Linked DNA regions of Mastigocladopsis repens PCC 10914. The protein of the gene in region 1 interacts with the protein of each later gene in a pairwise test. Links are inferred from orthologs where the notes say so. Each region holds a gene or a part of one and is shown on either strand. Other genes may lie near its edges.

What was found.
Region 2: the proteins of sfsA (region 1) and MAS10914_RS0110020 interact in binary tests that used the Escherichia coli proteins (3 or more experiments, as listed by UniProt). The link is inferred for Mastigocladopsis repens PCC 10914 from one-to-one orthologs.

What each region holds. Positions count from the first base shown.
Region 1 is NZ_JH992901.1:3,655,366-3,658,686, reverse strand. What follows is about bases 24-3,014. They hold sfsA (DNA/RNA nuclease SfsA), read right to left. Parts: upstream 1,915-3,014; coding sequence 1,132-1,914; downstream 24-1,131. Other genes in these bases: MAS10914_RS0118540 (tetratricopeptide repeat protein), read left to right, coding at 2,018-3,014; MAS10914_RS0118550 (class I SAM-dependent methyltransferase), read left to right, coding at 241-1,128. Also shown: more of MAS10914_RS0118540, read left to right, coding at 3,015-3,286. UniProt on the Escherichia coli protein: Binds to DNA non-specifically. Could be a regulatory factor involved in maltose metabolism.
Region 2 is NZ_JH992901.1:1,769,397-1,772,699, forward strand. What follows is about bases 49-3,021. They hold MAS10914_RS0110020 (glutamate-5-semialdehyde dehydrogenase), read right to left. Parts: upstream 2,203-3,021; coding sequence 895-2,202; downstream 49-894. Other genes in these bases: MAS10914_RS0110015 (PAS domain-containing hybrid sensor histidine kinase/response regulator), read right to left, coding at 49-236; mazG (nucleoside triphosphate pyrophosphohydrolase), read right to left, coding at 2,286-3,021. Outside these bases: more of MAS10914_RS0110015, read right to left, coding at 1-48; more of mazG, read right to left, coding at 3,022-3,116. UniProt on the Escherichia coli protein: Catalyzes the NADPH-dependent reduction of L-glutamate 5-phosphate into L-glutamate 5-semialdehyde and phosphate. The product spontaneously undergoes cyclization to form 1-pyrroline-5-carboxylate.

The DNA.
Region 1 (3,321 bases):
CTTATGACATTTTTTTTGCAATTTCTATTTCTTCAAGCTTTCTTTTAGATTTCTAAGTGAATTTACTGGTTTTAGTTATTCAAAGAGAATCTAGACTGTAATTGAATGCTTCATGGCTAGATTTTAGCTATATATGTGCTGCATGTATTTAGTATTAAAAAATACTAAATAATTAAGTAGATACAGGGCTTGCATTACCACAAATAGACTCAAAAATGCATTTGTGCCAAGGAACAAAATATGCAAACATCCCTGGTTTCTGTTCTTGAGCAATATATTGCTAAGGATGCAAGTGTTGATTGGCAAACAGGACATATTCCCACCTGCCAGATTACAAATTTCACGCCAGCAATGGAAGCCAATCGTTATTACTATGACAATCCTCAATGGGCAAAAGGCTATTTTGAAGCCTGTCACCGGGACGAAGCATTCAAAGGATGCTGGCGTGCTGCAATGGGTAGTTGGGATGACAAAATTGTCGTTGATATAGGTTGCGGTCCTGGCAATTTGTATGCGTCGCTGGGTGGTTCACCAAAACTGCTGATTGGTGTAGATATTTCTCGCAAATCTCTTGAAATGGCACGAGAAATTGGTTACACACCAATTCTTACAGACGCTCATAACTTACCATTTGTTGATGGGTTTGCAGATATTGTTGCACTCAATGCAACTCTTCACCATTGCGACAATATGACTCAGGTTTTGGCAGAAGCAGCACGTCTGGTTCGTCCTGGTGGACTGTTGATTACCGATCATGACCCACAGCATACTGCTTGGAACTGGAAAAGTTTTGGTATGCTTTTGTATAAGGTACGAGTACCCATATATCGGTTAATGAGCGGTGGTCAATTTATGTCGCAAGAAGAACATGATGCTATGATTGCGAGCGAAACCCATCACAAACCCGGTAGTGGTGTCACGCCAGAACTTTATTACCAAACTCTGGAGCCTCTTGGCTTTAATGTGAAAGTATATCCTCACAACCATACAGTTGGGGCAGAAGTTTTACAGGGCAACTATGGTCGATCGCAGATAAAGTATCGTCTCAGCCAATCGCTATCTGGGATCAATCCTAATTCACCAGAAGCAGCATTATCTCTAATGTGTGTTGCCAGACGCAATGGTTAACTCTCAAAATTTGCATTCTGCTAAACCTAAATAACGCACACCTTCTGGGTTAACTTCAAAACGGCAGGGTAAAACTTCTAAACCAAGAGCAATGCCAGACCTTAATAATTTACCATATGTGGGGTCAGCACTATCACCAGGGGCAAACTCTGTGCAATCACCCCGATTTATAAAGTAAAGCATGACCGCTCGATTTTGGGGCAGAAGTGCTGTCAGTTCTCGTAAATGCTTTTGTCCTCGTGTTGTTTCCGTGTCTGGAAATAGTGCCAACTTGCCCTGTGTCCAAGTTGTATTTTTCACTTCCAGATATATATGACGGCTAGGTTCACTTAATTGCAATTCCCCATTTTTTAGAAACAAATCGCTAGATGCGATGTTGATGTCTTGTGAAAATAAGAAGAAGTCCACCCGACTTGATTTATTTTGTCCATAGGAAACCTCAGTCCGAATTTGGCCATATCCCAATTCAGGAAAAAGATATTTTTCTAAAGCTAATTTAATGATCCGATTGGGCAAATTAGTATTTATACCCACCCAAGTTGGCTCGTTATCATGCACCTGGATCATTTCCCAGGTATAAGCAAGTTTGCGTTTAGGACTATCACTATAAGACAACTGCACTGCACTACCAGGAGTACAAAGTCCTGTCATTGGTCCTGTATTGGGACAGTGCGCTGTTACTACCTCTCCGGAAGCGAGTTCAACATCGGCAAAAAATCGCTTGTAGCGTTTTAGGAGAACACCAGGATACAAGCTTGGGTAACGGTAAAGGTAGTCATTAGTCATTTTTATTAACAATTTGAAATAAGTCAACTGAACGCTGAAGTATAAAGTATGAAGTATTTTCCACTTCAGCCTTCTACCTGACTTCATCCTTTAAACAAATACCATGAATGACGAATTTTACACTAAGGGATTAGACAAAGCCAAGCAAAAAGACTATTTTGGAGCCATTGAGGAATTCACCCGTGCTTTGCAGCTAGAACCGTACTGTTCTGAAGCTTACTATCAACGGGGTTTAGCATACTATGATTTAGGAGAAATACTCAATGCTGTTTCCGACTTTACAGAAGCACTGAAGCTTAATCCTCAAAGTGTGGAGGCTCATTACTGTCGCGCCTTAGCACGAGTGGCGCTGAAAAATCTGCCGGGGGCGCTTGCAGATGTGGAACAGGTGATTCGTCTCAATGCTCATTATGCCGCTGCTTATCATTTGCGGGGGACAGTGCGCCGCAAACAGGGGTTTATTCAAGATGCGATCGCCAATTTTAAAAAAGCGGCAGAATTATATTTAGATCAAAAGGATACAGAGAACTGTCGCCAGTGTCTGGAAAAGATTAAACAGCTACAACCCAAAGAAAAACCTGCTGCTTTAGTACAACCAAGTCCCACAATTGCCCCTATCAAATCCGAAAAAGAATATTTCGCGCAGTTACTGGAAAAGGCAGAAAAGGGAGATACTCGTGAGGCGATGGAGGATTTAAACTGGGCATTACAGGTTGATCCACAAGATGCCCAAGCATATTGCTGTCGAGGGGTTGTTCGTTGTAAATTGGAGAATTATCGGGACGCTATTTCAGACTTTAACCAAGCGCTGCGACTCAACTTTGTTGATGCAATTGTCTACCGTAACCGAGGAAAGGCGCGTTCTCATCTAGGGGATCATACTGGGGCGATCGCTGATTTTAATCAAGCACTCCAGATGCAACCTCAAGATGCAATGCTCTATATTGCTCGAGGGAATGCCTATCGGGTTATGGGGAATTATCTTGGTGCAATTAACGACTACACCCAAGCACTGCAAATGAATGCTGATGATGCAACAGCTTACTACAATCGTGGCATTGCCTACACTTGCCTAGAAGAAATGGAACGTGCTGTTGAAGATTATCAGCGTGCAGCGAGTATCTTTTGTGAAAAAGAAGACTGGGGAAATTACCAACAAGTCTTAGATAGCCTCCAAAAAATCAACTCCCCTAGCTCTAACTCAGGAAAAGCAAAGTATAACGTGCTACGACAGCGCCTGTTAAGACTGGTTGGAGGATATTGGGAGATAGCCCAAAGATTGATTGACCAGGCACAGTACGACTATCCTGGAATGTCAGAGGAATGGTATTTGCAAAAAGTGATTAGTGATTGGGAACGCGATCGCGGTTAAGTCAAGCTACTGTTAGTAGCAACATAGTTGAGAAA
Region 2 (3,303 bases), 1.9 Mb from region 1 along the record:
TCCAGTGTGCATCCAGTAAATTCCAACCACCTCTTATTGAAATAATTACAAAGCTTGTCACTACCAGCCATCCATATCATCACTGGGGCTGTATCTGCCATTGTGCGAAATCGTTCTTCACTTTCTTGTTCTGCCAGTTGCTGTTGAGAAACCAATTTTTCCAACTGAGAAAATCTTTGGCGCAGTGTAGCTAACTCTTCAATTAACTGTTCTTTTGTCTTGTTCTCATCTTTCATCGCCCTGATTTCTAAGCACAAATTCTGCTTAAAGTAAAAGATAATAAGGTTTGTTAAAATGTTTTATGCTTTGCCAGTGTTAACTACTGTCAAACGTTTTGCAGTATACTTTAAAAGGCAGAGACAACCCTACAGATGAAAGCAATTTTAGCCAACATCCAATGGCACGATATTTCAAGGCTCTTTTTCAATAAATATTGAGCCTTTTTAGCAAAAGTTAGTAAATTTTTACCGCATCAGTCAAATTATAGCAGCATTGTACCTAGCCACTTCAAGTTTAGTGAATTCATGATATAACACAAGTAAAAGTACTGCTACTGTTCCAACTTATCTTGACTATTATTCTTTTTAAGAAATCAAATTAACTTCACTTTTGCTCATTAAATATTCTATTTTTTTGACTAAAAAATTACAAATTTCATCTAATGGCAAATCATTTTGCTGTGGGAGAGACAACCCGTAATAGTGGATTATGGCTCACAAATTCAAATCCACTAAACAACACGATACGAGGTAAAATAATAAGAAAAACTGAGCCTTTCAATTGTAAGGCGACTTGAAACCTATTTACTTTTTCAACACTTATCCGGTATTCACCAATCAACCTAAGACAAAACACTCATAAAATAAAGCATTTTAGTGTCTTGTCATTGCTGAGTCATTCCAAATCCTGGTGAGTAAAAGATTTGGCTTCTGCACCTGTGTAAGTAGCCACAATGTGACCATTGCCAGTCATTTGATATTTGTATGTTACCAAACCTTCTAAACCAACCGGACCACGAGGCGGCATTTGTTGAGTGCTAATTCCAACTTCTGCACCAAAACCATAGCGGAAGCCATCAGCAAATCGGGTAGAACAGTTGTGGTAAACTCCAGCTGCATTCACCAGCGAGAGGAAGGTTTCAGCAGCCTCTGCATCTTCAGTGACAATGGCATCGGTGTGCTTGGAACCATAATCGTTAATATGGGCGATCGCATCCTCCAATGAATCCACAACTTTAATCGATAAAATAAAATCCGAGTACTCTGTTTCCCAATCTTTTTCTGTTGCGGCTGCAATATTTGGTAGAATTTCGCGGGTACGTTCATCCCCTCTTAATTCCACATTGAGTTGTTGCATCTCACCCACTTTTGGTAAAAATTCTCGGGCAATGTTGGCGTGAACTAGCAAAGTTTCAATCGCATTGCAAGCAGCAGGATAGTTCGTTTTGGCATCAATTGTAATGGCAATAGCTTTCTCAATATCTGCGGCTTTGTCTACATAAAGATGACAAATTCCATCAGCGTGACCTAATACAGGTATGCGAGTATTTTCCTGCACAAATCTCACAAACGAGTTAGAACCCCTAGGAATAATTAAATCTACGTACTTATCTAATTTCAATAGTTCCAGGATTTCTTCTCTTGTTGTTAACAACTGCACGACATCTGGATTAACAGCAGTTTGAGATAATCCTTGTTTAATTGCCTTGACGATCGCTTCGCAAGAAAGAGTTGCTTCTTTCCCACCTTTGAGAATAATGCCATTTCCCGACTTGATAGCAAGAGTAACTATTTGAATTGCTGCTTCAGGACGGGCTTCAAAAATAATACCCAAAACTCCCAAAGGGCAAGTGACACGCTTAAGAATTAACCCTTTATCTAGTTCACGATGAACTTGCACTTCCCCAACTGGATCAGGAAGTTTTCCTACATCTCTGACACCAGTAATGGCATCTCTTAACTTATGTTCATCTAACTGCAAACGCTTATAAAGAGGTTTAGCAATTCCCTCAGTTGTCGCCCTTTCACAATCAGCAATATTTGCTTGCAAAATTTCATCTTTTGCAGCTTCTAAAGCTTGGGCGATCGCTTCTATAGCCTGATTTTTCGCATCAGTTGAGAGAACTGCCAGCTTGAGTGCAGCCAGTCGAGTTTTTTTAGCAACTGCAATTAAGTTAGATGAATTCTCACCAGAAATAGTCATGACAGAAAATCACATCAATCTATGCCTTTCCCCAATCCTATCGTTATTAGTTACTCGTCATTAGTTTTCTTCCCCTACTCCCCCTACTCCTCTTGTGCAAGTCGGGCTTTAGCTTGTTGCCACAGAGTTTCTAATTCCTCTAAAGTGTAATCAGAAAGGGGACGGTCAGCAAAAGCTTCCATTTTTTGCAAACGCTGAACAAAGCGCTGATTTGTGCCTTGCAAAGCTGCTTCCGGGTCGAGATTATACCAACGGGCAAGCTGAACAACAGAAAATAGTAAATCACCTAACTCAGCTTGTTGTCGTTCTGGTGTTTCGTGAGCTAACGCCTGCTGAAATTCCGTCAATTCCTCATTAAATTTGTCCCATACCCCATCAATATTGTCCCACTCAAATCCAGCAGCCGCCGCCTTTTGAGAAATCTTCATCGTCGCTACCAACGGGGGAAGCTTACGTACATAGCCACCTAGCTTGCGACTGAGTTTTTGACTCTCTGGCGATAGTTCTCCTTTTTCCGCAGCTTTAATTTGTTCCCAGTTTTGCCGCACTTCATCAACGCTTTGCACCGACACATCACCAAAGACATGAGGATGACGGCGAATCAGCTTTTGTGAAATGCCTTCGGCTACTTCCTTGAACGAAAATTCTCCGTATTCGCTAGCAATTTGTGATTGTAGGACAACTTGTAACAGTAAGTCACCCAGTTCTTCAGCAATAGCGTCTTTATCCCCACTCTTGATAGCGTCTACCACTTCGTAAGCTTCTTCTATCACATATGGTGTCAGCGTTTCGGGCGTTTGCGCCAAATCCCACGGACAACCCCCATCCGGGGATCGCAACTTTGCCACCACATTAATCAATTCTTCTAACGCCGCCAAAGTCTCAGCTTTCCTCTGGGTTTGATTCGTTTCCATAATTAATAAAAACTCTCCGTCCTCTGTCTTGAAAGGTTTGCTAGGTTGGGCTAACCAACGCCAGTCACCTACGGCGGGAAACCCGCCTGCAGTGCTGGCTCCTCCTCACAACTTTTCGCTACGTCCTCTGCGGTTCAAAATCTTACTCTGTTGTGGTGGACAGCATACCCACCTCACAATACATTTA